Regions from separate parts of the Streptomyces sp. NPDC007863 genome, predicted to be linked through region 3. Evidence: riboswitches for the same ligand, from Rfam matches in the RefSeq annotation. Region 3 holds a riboswitch; each other region holds the start of a gene.

What was found. Region 3 has a riboswitch for cyclic di-AMP ahead of ABZ621_RS21335 (C40 family peptidase). Riboswitches for the same ligand answer to the same signal wherever they lie in the genome.
Region 1: linked by a shared signal. The riboswitch ahead of ABZ621_RS25780 (M23 family metallopeptidase) and the one ahead of ABZ621_RS21335 (C40 family peptidase) in region 3 are both predicted to bind cyclic di-AMP.
Region 2: linked by a shared signal. The riboswitch ahead of ABZ621_RS29030 (LysM peptidoglycan-binding domain-containing M23 family metallopeptidase) and the one ahead of ABZ621_RS21335 (C40 family peptidase) in region 3 are both predicted to bind cyclic di-AMP.

Annotation. Positions count from the first base shown of each region.
Region 1 is NZ_JBEYEI010000017.1:116,337-121,739, reverse strand. Features, by position in the region: gene ABZ621_RS25795 (GNAT family N-acetyltransferase) at 1-861, opposite strand, end outside; gene ABZ621_RS25790 (HPr family phosphocarrier protein) at 1,065-1,346, shown strand; gene ABZ621_RS25785 (GntR family transcriptional regulator) at 1,512-2,195, opposite strand; gene ABZ621_RS25780 (M23 family metallopeptidase) at 2,412-3,182, opposite strand; cyclic di-AMP (ydaO/yuaA leader) riboswitch at 3,191-3,351, opposite strand; gene ABZ621_RS25775 (pitrilysin family protein) at 3,598-4,992, opposite strand; gene ABZ621_RS25770 (pitrilysin family protein) at 4,989-5,403, opposite strand, start outside.
Region 2 is NZ_JBEYEI010000020.1:180,715-186,117, reverse strand. Features, by position in the region: gene ABZ621_RS29045 (STM4012 family radical SAM protein) at 1-823, shown strand, start outside; gene ABZ621_RS29040 (STM4011 family radical SAM protein) at 832-1,701, shown strand; gene ABZ621_RS29035 (SGNH/GDSL hydrolase family protein) at 1,688-2,500, opposite strand; gene ABZ621_RS29030 (LysM peptidoglycan-binding domain-containing M23 family metallopeptidase) at 2,662-3,609, opposite strand; cyclic di-AMP (ydaO/yuaA leader) riboswitch at 3,614-3,770, opposite strand; gene ABZ621_RS29025 (tyrosine-protein phosphatase) at 4,165-4,986, shown strand; gene ABZ621_RS29020 (DUF6126 family protein) at 5,009-5,173, opposite strand; gene ABZ621_RS29015 (helix-turn-helix domain-containing protein) at 5,193-5,403, opposite strand, start outside.
Region 3 is NZ_JBEYEI010000013.1:100,194-105,596, reverse strand. Features, by position in the region: gene ABZ621_RS21355 (adenosylmethionine--8-amino-7-oxononanoate transaminase) at 1-262, opposite strand, end outside; gene bioB (biotin synthase BioB) at 272-1,534, opposite strand; gene ABZ621_RS21345 (8-amino-7-oxononanoate synthase) at 1,740-2,918, shown strand; gene ABZ621_RS21340 (ATP-binding protein) at 3,104-3,541, shown strand; gene ABZ621_RS21335 (C40 family peptidase) at 3,626-4,102, opposite strand; cyclic di-AMP (ydaO/yuaA leader) riboswitch at 4,106-4,312, opposite strand; gene ABZ621_RS21330 (hypothetical protein) at 4,627-4,932, opposite strand; gene ABZ621_RS21325 (ATP-dependent Clp protease proteolytic subunit) at 4,940-5,403, opposite strand, start outside.

The sequences.
Region 1 (5,403 bases), on a different contig from region 3:
GAGTTCGGCCTCCGCGTCCGCGCCGAGCGCGGGGTTGACCGCGTACACCTGCCCGGTGAAGCCGCCCGCGAGGACGTTCCGCAGCACGGTCCTGCCGACCCCGCCGGGGGTCCGGCCGGCGCCGACGACGGCGACCGAGCGGGGGGCGAGGAGCCGCTGGACGGACCGGGCCTCGGCGCGCTGTTCGCGGGCGCGCTGGACGGCGAGGGAGCGGTCGGTCGGTTCGAGGTCGAGGTGGAGGCGGACGGAGCCGTCCTCGAAGCTGCGCTTCTGGGTGTAGCCGGCGTCCGTGAACACCTTGATCATCTTGGTGTTGGCGGGGAGCACCTCGGCGGCGAAGCGGCGGATGCCGCGCTCGCGGGCGACGGCCGCGATGTGTTCGAGGAGGGCGGAGGCGACGCCGCGGCCCTGGTGGGCGTCCTGGACGAGGAAGGCGACCTCGGCCTCGTCGGCGGGGAAGGAGGCGGGGCGGCCGAGGTCGTTGATCCGGTCGTAGCGGACGGTGGCGATGAACTCGCCGCCGACGGTGGCGGCGAGGCCGACCCGGTCGACGAAGTCGTGGTGGGTGAAGCGGTGGACGTCCTTGGCGGAGAGCCGGGGGTAGGGGGCGAAGAAGCGGTAGTACTTCGACTCGTCCGAGACCTGCTCGTAGAAGCTGACGAGCCGGTCGGCGTCGTCGGCGGTGATGGGCCGGATGCGCGCGGTGCCGCCGTCCCGGAGCACGACGTCGGCCTCCCAGTGGTCGGGGTAGGCGTGCCCCTCCGGCTCCGGCCGGCCGGCCGCCGCCCCGCCCGCGGCCCCGGCCTCGGTACCGCCTCCGGCCCCGCCCGGTCCGTCCGTCTGCTCCGACGCGCTGCGCATGGGCAAAGCCTACGGCCGGGGTCCGGCACCGGCACCGTCCGCGCGCCCACTCCCTGGCGGTACACGGCTCGCGCGGCCTCCCGGCCCCGTGCAAGGTAGGAGGGCCGAACGTCGCACGGATGCGGGACCCAGGTCGGCAGGAGCACGCCGCATCCCGTGAGAGACTGGTCTAGACAACCGCTGAAGACCTGAAGGGCAACACCATGGCTGAGCGCCGCGTCAACGTCGGCTGGGCCGAGGGCCTGCACGCCCGCCCCGCCTCCATCTTCGTCCGTGCCGCCACGGCCTCCGGTGTCCCGGTGACCATCGCCAAGGCCGACGGCAACCCGGTCAACGCCGCGTCGATGCTCGCGGTCCTCGGCCTGGGCGCGCAGGGCGGCGAGGAGATCGTGCTCGCCTCGGACGCCGAGGGTGCCGAGGCCGCGCTGGAGCGCCTCGCCAAGCTCGTCGCCGAGGGCCTCGACGAGCTCCCCGAGACGGTCTGACCCGGCGGGTCGATCCACAGCTCTTCCCGACGGCCGCGTCCCCGGAAATTCCCGGCGGACGCGGCCGTCCGGTATTTCCGGGGTCAGAGAATTGCCTTTTCGGAGAGTTTCCGGGCAGCCCGAAAGAAGCCCTGGAATTGCTATTCTTTGTATACGGCGTCCGTGTTAATTCCGGACGCTCGCCGTGTTGACGGCATGTTGCGAAACCCTCACACGGCCCCGCTCGGGCCTTTTCAGCCGGTGCAGCGGAAGCGTGTGCTCGGCGTGCTGCGCGGTGAGCCCGCGGGCCCGCTCGGCGTCCCCGCGGGCGATGGCGTCGACGATCGCCCCGTGCTCGGCCCAGGCCTCGACGGGCCGGTCCGGCTGGTCCACCGCGTACATCCAGGCGATCTTGTGGCGCAGCTGGGTGAGGAGCGCGGCGAGCGCCGGGGAGCCCGAGGCCTGGGCGAGCGTCTCGTGGAACCAGCCGCCGAGCGCCCGCAGATCCTCGCCCTGCCCCCGCCGCGCCCGCTCCTGCCCCAGCCTGACCAGGCCCCGCAGCACCTTGAGGTGGGCGTCGGTGCGCCGCTGGGCGGCCCGGGCGGCGGCGAGCGGTTCGAGCAGCGCCCGTACGTCGAGGAGGTCGGAGGCCTCCTGGTCGGTGGGCTCGGCGACATGGGCGCCCGCGTGCCGGCGGCTGACGACGAAGCCCTCGGACTCCAGGGTGCGCAGCGCCTCGCGGACCGGGACGCGGGAGACGCCGTAACGGCGGGCGAGCTGTTCCTCGGTCAGCCGGCTGCCGCGCTCGAAGATCCCCGAGACGATGTCGTCCCGGATCGCCGTGCATACCGATTGCGCGGGAACCCGCATGTCCGACCTCCGTATTCGCTCCGCGCGCACCGAATTCGAGCAGCGCCGTTCACGCGACTCTATTGCAGGGCGCCGGAAATTCCGATGCCCCCTCGGAATTCGTCCGGTTCGCGGCGGAATCCCTCCGGATCCGGAGCTCCGCAGCGCCCGGCAGGGCGCGAAAAGGCCCCGGCTCGCGGGAGCCGGGGCTTTCGGTGCAGCGGGGGCCGCGAAGCGTCAGAGGCTGACGCCGCGGGCGCGGAGGTACGCGACGGGGTTGATGTCGGAGCCGTACTCGGCGGTGGTCCGGGCCTCGAAGTGGAGGTGCGGGCCGGTGGAGTTGCCGGTCGAGCCGGAGACGCCTATCTGCTGGCCGGGCTCGACGCTCTGGCCGACGTAGACGCCGATGGACGACAGGTGGCCGTACTGGGTGTACGTGCCGTCGTTCATCCGGATCACGATGTTGTTGCCGTACGCGCCGCCCCAGCCGGCCTCGACGACGGTGCCGGAGCCGACGGAGACGACCGAGCTGCCGTAGGAGGCGTGGAAGTCGACGCCGGAGTGGCTGCCGGAGGACCAGAGCGAGCCGCCGGTCTTGTAGCCGGTGGAGACGTACGAGCCGGCGACCGGGAGGTTGAAGGAGGCGAGCCGGCGGCGCTCGGCCTCACGGGCGGCGCGCTCCTTGGCCTCGCGGATCTCCTGGGCGCGGGCCTCGGCCTTGCGCTTCGCCTCGGCGCGCGCCTTGGCCCGGGCCTCGGCCTCGGTGGCCTCGCGCTCCTGGGCGGCGGCCTGCGCGCTGACCTGGTCGGCGATGGACTCGTCGGCGATCACCTGGGTGAGGCCGGTGTCCTCGGGGGAACGGTCGTCCGTGTCGGCGGCGAGCGCCGGGGAGGCCAGGGTGCCGACGACGCCGGTGGTCGCGAGGGCGGCCACGCCGGCGATGCCGGCGCTGCGGCGAGCCAGTCGGCTCGCACCACGATGCTTCCCGGTGGCACGGGTGAACGCCAAGACGGTTCCTTTCCTTCCTTCTCGCCTACCGGGTTAGCTGACGGGTTCGGAGCAGGAAGGTCTCCTACGGGCCCCTCCGCGTGGCGAAGGCGTCCGATTCACCCCAGGGACTGCGTGGGTCCCCGGCTCCCCAGGCTCGCGCCTGACGGGGACTCGGCGATGTCTGTCCGGTTGCCGCGGGTGCGGCGCGTACGTCGGGTCGGACAGACGGATCGACGCTAGGCCGGACGGATGTCGATCGCCAAACAGACACGCTCATTTGTAAGACATGCCACAGGGCATACAATCATCTTTGACGCCGTAACGGACAAAGCGGAGGTCTCCGGCGCTTCTACGCGCCGGAGACCTCCGCCCGGGGTTGACGACCGGTCAACTCACCACGGGTCGACTCACCCCAGGGTCAGCTCACCACGGGTCAGCTCACCACGGTCACGTCGCCGATGCCGAGGGCCCGCACGGGCTCCTCGATCTGCGACGCGTCGCCCACCAGGACCGTGACGAGCCGGTCCACCGGGAAGGCGCTGACGACGGCGGCCGTGGCCTCGACCGTGCCGGTCTCGGCGAGCCGCGCGTACAGCCGGGCCTGGTAGTCGTCCGGGAGGTGCTGCTCCACCTGGTCGGAGAGGGTCGCGGCGACCGACGCGGCCGTCTCGTACTTGAGCGGGGCCACGCCCACCAGGTTCTGCACCGCCACGTCCCGCTCGGCGTCGGTCAGACCGCCCTCCGCCAGGGTGCGGAGCACCTGCCACAGGTCGCCGAGGGCCGGACCGGTGTTGGGGGTGTCGACCGAGCCGCTGATCGCGAGCATCGAGGCGCCGTGCCCCTCGCCGTCCGAGCGGAGCACCTGCCCGAAGGCGCGCACGCCGTACGTGTACCCCTTCTCCTCGCGCAGGACGGCGTCCAGACGGGACGTCAGGGTGCCGCCGAGGCAGTAGACGCCGAGGACCTGCGCGGCCCACACGGAGTCGTGGCGGTCCGGGCCGATCCGGCCGATCAGCAGCTGGGTCTGGACCGCCCCGGGGCGGTCGACGATGACGACCCGTCCGGTGTCGTCGGCGGTGATCGGCGCCATCGGACGAGGCGCGGCCGGCTTGCCGGTCCAGCCGCCCAGGGTCTCGGCGAGCACCTTGTCGAGGTCGACGCCGGTGAGGTCGCCGACGACGACCGCGGTGGCGGCGGCGGGCCGCAGGTGCGCGTCGTAGAAGGCGCGGACGGCGGCGGCGTCGATGGCCTTCACCGTCTCCTCGGTGCCCTGGCGGGGCCGGGACATCCGGGTCGTGGCCGGGAAGAGCTCCTTGTAGAGCTGCTTCGCTGCCCGGCGGCTCGGGTTGGCGGCCTCGTGCGGGATCTCGTCGAGCCGGTTGTCCACCAGGCGCTTGACCTCGTCGGGGTCGAAGGCCGGGGAGATCAGCGCCTCGGCGACCAGACCGAGCGCCTTGGTGAGCCGGGAGACCGGGACCTCCAGGGAGACCCGGACGCCGGGGTGGTCCGCGTGCGCGTCGAGCGTGGCGCCACAGCGCTCCAGCTCGGCCGCGAACTCCTCGGCGCCGCGCTCGGTGGTCCCCTCGGAGAGGGCGCGCGCCATGATCGTGGCGACGCCGTCGAGGCCCTCGGGCTCGGCGTCCAGCGGCGCGTCGAGGAAGATCTCGACGGCCACGACCTGCTGGCCGGGGCGGTGGCAGCGGAGCACCGTCAGGCCGTTGTCGAGCGCGCCGCGCTCGGGGGCCGGGAAGGCCCAGGGCCTGGCCGTGCCGGCCTTCGGCTGCGGGTGGAACTCCATGCTGGTCAGGGACGTGGCGGCGTCGGTCATCGGTCCGCTCCTTCCTCGTCGTCGCCGTCGGCGCTGTCGTCGGTGCCGTCGGTGGACACCGGCTCGTAGACCAGCACCGCGCGGTTGTCGGGGCGCAGCCGGGCCGCGGCCACCTCGCGCACCTCGTCGGCGGTGACGGCGAGGACGCGGTCGACCGCGGTCAGGGCGAGCTGCGGGTCGCCGAACAGCACGGCGAAGCGGCACAGTTCGTCGGCGCGGCCGGCCACCGTGCCGAGCCGGTCGAGCCATTCGCGCTCCAGCTGGGCCTGGGCGCGCTCCATCTCCTCGGCGGTCGGGCCCTCGGCCGCGAAGCGGGCGAGCTCCTCGTCGACGGCCGCCTCGATGGCGGGGACCTCGACGCCGCCGGAGGTCTTGACGTCCAGCCAGCCGAGCGAGGGGGCGCCGGCGAGC
Region 2 (5,403 bases), on a different contig from region 3:
CGAGGCGCGGGCGGCGGTCCGGCCGCAGCGGCGGGCGGACGTGGAGGCGGCGCTCGGCCGGATCCGGGACGCCGGGGTGCCGGTGCTGAACATCGACCTCATCTACGGCATCGACGGGCAGACCGAGGAGTCCTGGCGGTACTCGCTGGACGCGGCGCTGGCCTGGCGGCCCGAGGAGCTGTACCTGTACCCGCTGTACGTGCGCCCGCTCACCGGCCTGGGCCGGACCGGGCCCGCCGAGTCGGACGCGGAGTGGGACGCGCGGCGGCTGCGGCTCTACCGGCAGGGCCGGGACCACCTCCTCGCGGAGGGGTACGAGCAGGTGTCGATGCGGATGTTCCGGCGGGCCGGCGCGGCCCCGTCGGGCCCCGACGACCACGCCTGCCAGACGGACGGCATGATCGGCCTGGGGTGCGGCGCCCGCTCGTACACCGCCGCGCTGCACTACTCCTTCGACTATGCGGTCGACATGCGGGAGATCCGCTCGATCATCGACGCCTACACGGAGACCCGGGACTTCTCCCGGGCCGTGGTGGGCCGCCGGGTGGACGGGGCGGAGGCCCGCCGCCGCCACCTCCTGCAGTCGCTGCTGCAGGCGCGGGGCATGGAGCTGGCCGGGTACGAGCAGCGGTTCGGGACCTCGGCGCACGAGGACTTCGGCGCGGAGCTCGACCGGTTCGCGGGGTACGGCTGGCTGGACGGTGCGGCGCCGGCGGGGCTGCTCAGGCTGTCGCCGGAGGGGCTCGCGCACTCGGACGGGCTCGGCCCGGAGCTGTTCTCCCCCGCCGTACGGGCCGCGATGGCCGCGTACGAGCCGAAGTAGGGCCGGCCGTGGACCTGACGCTGCTGTACCGGGGGCCGCTCGCCTCGTGCGACTACGACTGCCCGTACTGTCCCTTCGCCAAGCGCCGGGACTCGCCGGAGACGCTGCGGGCGGACCGGGCGGCCCTGGAGCGGTTCACCGGATGGGCGGCCGGGCAGGACGGGGACCGGCTGCGGATCCTCTTCACGCCGTGGGGCGAGGGCCTCGTCCGCTCCTGGTACCGGCGGGCGATGGTGGAGCTGTCGCGGCTGCCGCACGTGGAGCGGGTGGCGATCCAGACCAATCTGAGCTGCCGGACCTCCTGGCTGGACGACGCCGACCCGGACACGCTGGCGCTGTGGTGCACGTACCACCCCGGCCAGACGCCGTACGACCGCTTCCTCGGCAAGGCGCTCGGCCTGGCGGCCCGGGGCGTGCGCTTCAGCGTGGGCGTGGTGGGGCTGCCCGAGCACCACGCGGAGGCGCTGCGGCTGCGGGCGGCGCTGCCGGAGCACGTCTATCTGTGGGTGAACGCCGCCGAGGGGCACACGTACACCGACGCGGAGGCGGCGGCGTGGACGGGCATCGACCCGCTCTTCGGCTACAGCCGGCACCCGCACCGGTCGGCGGGGCTGCCCTGCCGGACCGGCGAGTCGGTGGTGTCGGTGGACGGCGCGGGGACGGTGCGCCGCTGCCACTTCGTCAGGGCCGAGCTCGGCAACCTGTACGACGGCTCGTACCGTGCCGCGCTGCGGCCCCGCGCCTGCCCCCTCGCCGTCTGCGACTGCCACATCGGCTACGTCCACCTGGAGTCGCTGCCGCTGTACGACGTCTTCGCCGGCGGGGTCCTGGAGCGGATCCCCGCCGGCCGCCGGGCCCCCGGAGCTACAGGGGCATGAGGTCGGGGCGCTTGGCCTCGACGTGGTCGCCGGAGCTCTCGCCGCGCAGCCGCCGCCCGATCCACGGCACCAGGTACTCGCGCGCCCAGTGGATGTCGTCCCGGCGGACCTCCAGCGGCCCGCGGGCGGGCAGCGGCGGCCACGCCTGGTCCGGGTCGGCGGGCACCGGCAGGCCGAGGACCTGGGCGGCGCGCAGCGCGACCCGGGTGTGGCCCTCGGGCGAGAGGTGCAGCCGGTCGTCGTCCCAGGCCCGCCGGTCCTGGACCGACTTCAGCGACCACAGGTCGAGGACCGGGCAGTCGTAGCGGTCGGCGATGGCACGGACGTGGGCCGTGTACGTGGCGATCTTGCCGCGCAGGTGCTTGAGCACCGGTACGTCACGGGTGTCGAAGCCGGTGGTCACCATGACGGTGCCGACGGCGGAGGTGAGGTCCCGCACCGCCCGCTCGAACCGCTCGGCGACGTCGTCGGGGTCGGTGCCGGGGCGGATGATGTCGTTGCCGCCCGCGCAGAAGGTGACCAGGTCGGGGGCGAGCTCCTTGGCCCGCGGGACCTGCTCGGCCACGATCTGGTCGAGGAGCCGGCCGCGGACCGCGAGGTTCGCGTAGCGGAATTCCTGGTGGTCCGGCAGCTGGTCGGCGAGGAGCACCGCGAAGCGGTCCGCCCAGCCGACGTAGGTCCCGTCCGGCCCCGGGTCTCCGACGCCCTCGGTGAAGCTGTCACCGATCGCCGCGTACGACCCGAATCCCCCGACCGCCCCGAACACGTTCTCTTCTGTTGCTCTCGAATCGTCTGCCACGACAGCACATCCTTCCTTTAGGGATGTGACCTACGCGACCGTAAGGAGGGGTTGACGGCGGGTGATATATGCCACCGATAAAGAATTTGCCAAGCCCGGAATAGGGCGAAGGCCCGGCACGCGGGTGCCGGGCCTTCGCCGTGTCCGTCGGTCCGGACGGGTCAGATGGAGACCCCGTGCTGGCGCAGGTAGGCCAGCGGGTCGATGTCCGCGCCGTAGCTCGGCGAGGTGCGGATCTCGAAGTGCAGGTGCGGGCCGGTCGAGTTGCCGGTGGAGCCGGAGAGACCGATCTGCTGGCCGCCGCTCACCGACTGGCCGGCGGAGACGGCCAGGGAGGAGAGGTGGGCGTACTGCGAGTAGTTGCCGTCGGCGTGCTTGATGACGACCTCGTTGCCGTAGGCGCCGCTCCAGCCGGCGGAGACGACCGTGCCGGCGCCGACGGCGCGGACGGTGGTGCCGGAGGAGGCGATGAAGTCGGCACCGGTGTGGTAGCCGGAGGACCACATGGAGCCGGAGGCGCGGTACGGGGTGGAGACGCCGCCGGAGACGGGGGCGACCCAGCCGGACGCGGCCGGGGCGGCGGCGGCCGGGGCCGCGGCGCGCTCGGCGGAGCGGGAGGCGCGGGTCTGCTCGGTGACCTTCGCCGTGGCCTTCGGGGCGGCCTTGACGGTGGCCTTCGGGGCGGCCTTCGGCGCGGCGGCGGGCTTCGGGGCGGCGGCCTTGGCGGGGTTCTTGGCGCCGAGGGTGAGCTTCATGCCCGGGAGGATCAGCGAGGGGTTCTCGCCGACGACCTGGCGGTTGTCGGCGTAGAGCTGCTTCCAGCCGCCGGCGACGTCGTGGTCGGCGGCGATCTTGGACAGGTAGTCGCCGGCGACGACGGAGTACGTGGTCGGGGCGGCGGCCTTGGCGGCCGGGGCGGCCTGGACCTGGGCCTGCGCGGCGGCGATCACGGTGCCGGAGACGGCGGCCGGGGCGGCCTGCTCGGCGGCGTGGGCGCCGGTGGCGCCGATCAGCGGCAGCGCGACGACGGCGCCACCGGTGCCGGCGGCGACGAGGCCACGGGTGATCAGGGTGGACTTCTGGCGGCGGTGCTTACCCTTCGCGGGCATGGCGAATTCCTCTCCGGCGCCTGCGAGGTGAGCTGTCGGGTTCGGACTGGAGATGTCCGGCCGCGGTTCTCACGCGGCTTCACCCCTAGCCGTCCTGCATCGCGGGACCGGCGTACTTCCTTGGGTCCCCCGCTCCTGCCACGCGTGGACGGGTGTGAATTCCGGACGGTGGCAGGATTCGGCGGTCCGACCGGATTGACGGCGACGCTAGACGAGTGGGGTCGGCGCGAACAAGCCACGGAATTCGGCGGGCATTCCGGGACGATCTTCGGGCCCGGAATTCCGGTCACCCTCCGTGGATGACGGTCCCTCGATTCCCTTTTCGGGGAGGGTGGTTGGACCGGGCGGTCGGCCACGATCCGTCACCTTTATGACCCTGCTCACGCGCCGAATTCCATCTCCCCCTCAACCAGGGCGCGTTACCCCAAGACCTTCCAATACGGACAGATCGCCCATTACCGGCCAGGGGGGTGCGCCACGCCGCGCTCGACGGGATGATTGCGGGGGGAACCGATCTCGTACGGGCCCCGTGAACGCCTACCACCAGGAGCATCCGTGACGCAGCAGCTGCCGCAGGTCCAGCCCCTCGAACCCGGCGAGCCCGAGCTCGCGGCGGTCCGCAACTTCCGGGACGTGGCCGGCCTGCCGACCGCCGACGGACGCGCGGTCCGGCCCGGCACCCTCTTCCGCAGCGGCCACCTCGCCGACGCCACCGAGTCCGACGCGGCCTTCCTCTCCGGCCTCGGCCTGCACACGATCTTCGACTTCCGCAACGAGGCCGACGCCAAGGTGGAGGGCCCGGACGTGGAGCTCCCGGGCGTGCGGAACGTGAACATACCCCTGAGCGACCCGGCCGACGGCAAGGAGTTCTGGCGGATGGTCCGCGAGGGCGACCTCGACACGCTGCGGGACCTGCTCGGCGACGGCAAGGCGGCGGACCGGATGACCTCCGCGTACCGCCGGATGATCGTGGAACGGACCCCCGAGCACAGCCGGATCCTGCACTCCCTCGCCGAGGAGGCCGTCCCGGCCCTGATGCACTGCGCGGCCGGCAAGGACCGCGCCGGGCTCTCGATCGCGATCACCCTGCTCGCCCTCGGCGTGGAGCGCGAGGCCATCGAGGCGGACTACGTGAAGTCCGGCGCCCCGCACCGCCGCTACAAGGTGCGCCGCAGCTCCACCGCCCGGGACGCGATGGCGCCCGAGGTGATGGAGCTGCTGAGCCCGCTCTTCGACGCGCGGGTGGAGTACCTGCGGGCGGCCTTCGAGACCATCGACGCGACCTGGGGTTCCGTGGACGCCTACCTCGCGGACGGCCTGAAGCTGGCGCCGGAGACCCGCGAGCGGCTGCGCGAGCGGTTCCTCACGGAGGCGTGAGGCCGCGGGCCCTCCCGTCCGGTCACTGGTTCTGCCCGCCCAGCATGAAGAGCAGGTAGAGGAAGCCGGCGAAGAGGTGACCGGCGATCAGGTAGGCGAAGAGGCGGAGCACCAGCCCCTTGGGGAACTTCCCCTCGCCGCGCTCCTCACCGGTGACCGGGGCGGAATTCACTGACTTGTCGGACATGTCGACCAGCCTTTCGGGCTCAGCGGGAGTGCGGGGTGCCGCCGCCCAGGCACAGCTCGGCGGCGGGGCTCTGCAGGAGCGTGTGGACGAAGAGCACCTCGGCGCCGGCACGGCCGGCCGCGCCGATCCGGTGCGGGGTGAGCGAGTCGAAGTGCGCGCTGTCCCCGGGGCCGAGCAGGTGCACGGCGTCGCCGAGCGCGAGCCGGACCTGCCCTTCGAGCACGTGCAGC
Region 3 (5,403 bases):
GCCCGCCGAACATGACGTGGCTCATCCGGTCGAGCTGGCCGCGCGCCGCTTCGTTGAGCACCGGGTGGTTGTAGCCGTGCACGGCCGACCACCACGAGGACATGCCGTCGATCAGCTCGGCGTGTCCCTCGGCCGGCTCGGCGAGCCGCAGCCGCACCCCGGACGCGGACGCGACCACCAGCGGCTCCGCACGGCCCGGCATGGGGCCGTACGGATGCCACACGTGCGCCCGGTCCAGGGCGAGGAGTTCGTCGTTGCGCATCGTCACCCGTTACGCGTTCGGGGCGAGGTCCGTGCCGGCGCCGCGGCGGCGCACCGCCACCAGGTCGGTCCGGGCCTCCGACGCCGGGGCCGACACCGCGGCCGGCACCTCCGCCGGGGTCTCCGCCGGAGCCGCCGCGTGACCGCCGCACGGGCCGCAGCCGCCGGCCGCCTCCCCGTGGCCGCCGCAGCCGGCCGCCGCCTCGGAACCGCAGCCGCCGCCCTGGGCGTGCGAACCGCAGCCGCCGCCGGCCGCCGCGAGCGCGTCGGCGCGGTGGGCGGGGAGCGTGGTGGTGCCCGCGCCCTCCACCTCGAAGCCGGCGTCCGCGATCATGTCGAGGTCGGCCTGGCCGGCCTGGCCCTCGCTGGTCAGGTAGTCGCCGAGGAAGATCGAGTTGGCGATGTTCAGCGCCAGCGGCTGCATCGACCGCAGGTGCACCTCACGGCCGCCCGCGATCCGGACCTCCACGTCGGGGCAGACGAAGCGGACCATGGCGAGGATCCGCAGACAGCGCTGCGGGCTCAGGTTCCACTCCTTCGCCAGCGGCGTGCCCTCGAAGGGGATCAGGAAGTTGACCGGCACCGAGTCCGAGTCCAGCTCGCGCAGCGCGAACACCACGTCGACCAGGTCCTCGTCGGTCTCGCCCATGCCCGCGATCAGGCCCGAGCAGGCCGAGAGGCCCGCCGCGTGCGCCTTCTGCACGGTGTCCACCCGGTCGGCGTACGTGTGGGTCTTGGTGATCCCCTCGTACGTCGCCTCGGAGGTGTTGAGGTTGTGGTTGTACGCGTCCGCGCCGGCCGACTTCAGCCGCTCGGCCTGGCCGTCGGAGAGCAGACCGAGGCAGGCGCACACCTCGACGCCCTCGTTCTGCTCCTTGATCGCCTCGATGGTCCTGCCGACCCGCTCGACGTCGCGGTCCGTCGGACCGCGGCCGCTCGCCACCAGGCAGACGCGCTTGGCGCCGCCGGCGATGCCGGCCGCCGCGGCGTCGGACGCCTCGTCCGGCTTCAGCCAGGTGTACTTGAGGATGTCGGCCTTGGAACCGAGCCGCTGAGAACAGTACGAGCAGTCCTCCGGGCACAGCCCGGACTTCAGGTTGACGAGGTAGTTCAGCTTCACCCGCCGCCCGAACCACTGACGGCGCACCTTCCCGGCGGCCGCCACCACATCGAGCAGATCGTCGTCGGAGGTCGCCAGGACGGCGAGCGCTTCTTCACGGGTCGGCGTCTCGCGCCGCAGCCCCTTCTCCACCAGCGTGTTCAGCAGGTCCATAAGGGTTGATCCTTGCCTACGGCACACCCCCGGGCCAAGGAGGATCTGAACAAACGGGCGTGATCGAGGTGTGTGTATGACCACATCCCGACCTCGGCCTTCTGCCGTTAGGGTCTGTGCGCTGCCTACAAAAGGCGTCGACCCCGGGCGCCGTACGGGTGCGGCCCGAGGCGACCGCACCAGGTGCCGACCGAAGGAACGCCGCATGCCCCAGGCCCAGCCGACCCCGCCCGCGCGCCGCGACGCCTTCGACTGGACCGGGGCGGAGGCCCGCCGCCGGGCCGAGGCCGGCCTGGTCAGGACCCTGCGTCCGCGCCCGGCCGAGTCGGACCTCCTCGACCTGGCGGGCAACGACTACCTCGGTCTCACCCGGCACCCCGAGGTGACCGGCGCGGCCGCCGAGGCCGCCCGCCGCTGGGGCGCCGGCGCGACCGGCTCGCGGCTCGTCACCGGCACGACCCGGCTGCACACCACGCTCGAAGAGGAACTGGCCGCCTTCTGCGGCTTCGAGGCCGCCCTCGTCTTCTCCTCCGGCTACACCGCCAACCTCGCCGCGCTCACCGCGCTCGGCGGCCCCGGGGCGCTGATCGTCTCCGACGCCGCCAACCACGCCTCGATCGTGGACGGCTGCCGGCTCGCCCGCGCCGAGGCCGAGGTCGTCCCGCACGCCGACCCCGAGGCCGTACGCAAGACGCTGGAGGCGCACGAGGGGCGGCGGGCCCTCGCCGTCAGCGACTCCGTCTTCTCCGTCGACGGCGACCGCGCCCCGCTGGAGGAACTCGCCGACGCCTGCCGCGCCCACGGCGCCGGGCTCGTCGTCGACGACGCGCACGGCTTCGGCGTCCTCGGCGAGGGCGGCCGGGGCGCGCTCCACGGCGCCGGACTCGCGGGCGACGAGGACGTGGTCGCCACCCTCACCCTCTCCAAGTCGCTGGGCAGCCAGGGCGGCGCGGTCCTCGGCCCGGCCCGGGTGATCGAGCACCTGGTCAACGCGGCGCGCACCTTCATCTTCGACACCGGGCTCGCCCCGGCCGCCACCGGCGCGGCCCTCGCGAGCCTGCGGCTGATCGCCGCGGACCCGGGGCTCGCCACACGGGCGCGTGCGGTCGCCGGCACGCTCCACCGGACGCTCACCGAGGCCGGGTTCGTCTCGGCCCGCCCGGACGCGGCCGTCGTCTCGGTGCACGCGCCGGGGCCCGAGGAGGCCCTGCGCTGGGCGGCCGACTGCCGCGAACAGGGCCTGTCCGTGGGCTGCTTCCGGCCCCCGTCGGTGCCGGACGGCATCTCGCGGCTGCGGCTGACGGCCCGCGCGGACCTCACGGACGCGGAGGTCGGGCGCGCGGTCGCCACGATCGTGCGCACCGCGCCGGCCGGGGCGCGCTGAGCCCCCGCACACCGCGGGTTCCCGATACCGTCCACGCGCCGTCGACAGGCCCGGAGTTCACCGCTTCGGGCGACAGAACGGGGCATATCTCGGGAGAACGACCCACCCGGGTGCCCGATCGGTGGCAGGCTGACGCGGAGCGCGAGCCGGGGCGACGCCCCCGGCGGGAAAGGGACGACGTCGCCATGGCAGATCACCACGAAGCATCCGTCACTCTGCCCAGCGAGCCCGGCGCGGTCGCCACGGCGCGGAGGTTCGTGGCGGAGGCGCTCGGCCGCTGGGGTCTGGACGACGACGGCGACGCGGCGGACTCGATCCGGCTGATGGTCTCGGAGCTGGCGACCAACGCGGTGCTGCACACCTTCGGGCAGTCGCCGACCTTCACCGTCGAGCTCCGCCTCGACCGCGAGGAGGTGCTGCGGATCGGCGTCACCGACAGCCATCCGCGCTTCCCGCGCCGGCTTCCGGCCGCCGTCCAGCAGGACAACGGCCGCGGCATGGTGATCATCCGGGTCCTCGCCGCCGAGGCCGGCGGACGGCTCTCGGTGACGGCGACCGCCGAGGGCGGCAAGACGGTGTGGATCACGCTGCCCTGGGCCGCGGCGGCCGTGCCGGCCTGCTGAACCGGTTCGCCGGGTCCGGCGCCCGCGGTGAGGGGTGTGGCGGCGCCACCGCACCCCGGGGACATCACCGCGGGCGCCGGTGGGTCAGCGCACGCGGCCGTAGTAGACCTTCGACGACCAGATCCGGTCGAGCTTCACCCAGGAGCCGGTCTTGGGCGAGTGCCAGATCTTGCCGCTGCCGGCGTAGATCCCCACGTGGTAGACCCTGCCGCCCGAGTGGAAGAAGACCAGGTCCCCCTTCTGCCGACTGGCGGCGGAGATGTGCCGGGTCTTGTTGTACTGCTGCTGCGCGGTGCGTGGCAGCGTCTTTCCCGCCTTCTTGTACGCGTAGAGCGTGAGACCGGAGCAGTCGAAGCGGGTGGGGCCCGCCGAGCCGTACCGGTAGGGCGCGCCCTTCTTGGACGCCGCCACGTTCAGGGCCTGCGTCGCGTGGGAGGTGGCCGCCTGGGCCTCGGGTGCGGCTCCCGGTGCGAGGAGCGTGCCGCCGACGGCGGCGAGGGTGAGAGCCGAGACGGCTCCGGCCCGGGACAGCAGGGACGGGACATGCATCTGCGCAGTCATGCGCAACCCTTCGTCAGCCGCCTGTGAAGGATGACCTGTCGGGTTCGGGCAGGCGAAGATGCCCGGCCGCGGCTGCGGCTTCACCCCAAGGGACGGCCGCGCCGGGGATACGGCGCGATCGACCCGTACTGCTCGGGTCCTCCACTCCTGCCGGTCCAATCCTGTCGACCAGACGTCCGGGACGGCGGCAGGACTCGGCGTCCGCCCGGACCGCCCCGCCTGGATGGCGGGGGCTTGTCGTCGTCGAGGATCTTGACCCACGGTTCGGTCGAAAACCGAGCGGAAACGACGTTATGTGAGGCTCCTCACGACTGATCCATACGGGTGGACAAGAGGGTTTCGTGATCGTCGTAGGTTTGGCCGACGAGCCCCGTACCAGCATCGGAATGCCCGATTCCGCCAAATGCGTACACCTGTTGCGCAACTCGCACACTTCATCTGTCGATCGCGCGACTACGCCGGACGGGGGATGGATCCTGCGTCCCGTGTCGGCCGTCCGGGGCTCGACACGACACGTCGGAATGTCAACTGGCCCGCGCGCCGGGCACGGTGACGCGGGCGGCCCGCCGCTCGCCGTCCAACACCCGCAGCGCGCAGGCCAATGTCTCGGTGTGGACCTCGCTCTCGCCCCGCATATGCATGAGCGTCAGGGCCTCGCGCAGCGCCTCCGCCCGCCCGACCAGCGCCTGCGCGGCCCGCAGGGCCCCATAGGTATGCGAGCCTCTGGATGGATTGATCTTCCCCAGGAGGTCGACGACTTCGAGGTAGGCGTCGATCAACTGCCCCTCGGCGCGCGTCAGGGCGGGCAGCGGCGGAAGCTCCGGCACCATCGCGGTCTCACCGTGCCGTCGGCGTGCCGGAGTCGGCCCGGCGCGTGCCGACGACGGAGTCGACCAGGCCGTACGCGAGCGCCGCCGGCGCGTCGAGGACGGTCAGGCGCTCGGTGTCGGCGGAGACCTCGTCCGCCTCCCGGCCGGTGTACGCGGAGAGGAGTCCCGTCATCACGCCGCGTAGCCGCAGCAGTTCGCGCGCCTGGAGGTCCAGGTCGGAGAGCTGCCCGGCGAGCGGCTCGTCGAGGACCGGCTGGCGCAGGGTGACCCGGGCGCCGGGCAGCATCATGCGCTTGCCGGGCGTGCCCGCGGCGAGCAGGACCGCCGCCGTGGAGCCGGCCTGGCCGAGGCAGGTGGTCTCCACGTCGCTCGCCAGGCTGCGCATGGTGTCGTGGATCGCGGTCATCGCGGTGATCGAGCCGCCGGGGGAGTTGAGGTACAGCGCGATGTCCCGCCCCGGGTCCGCGTGGT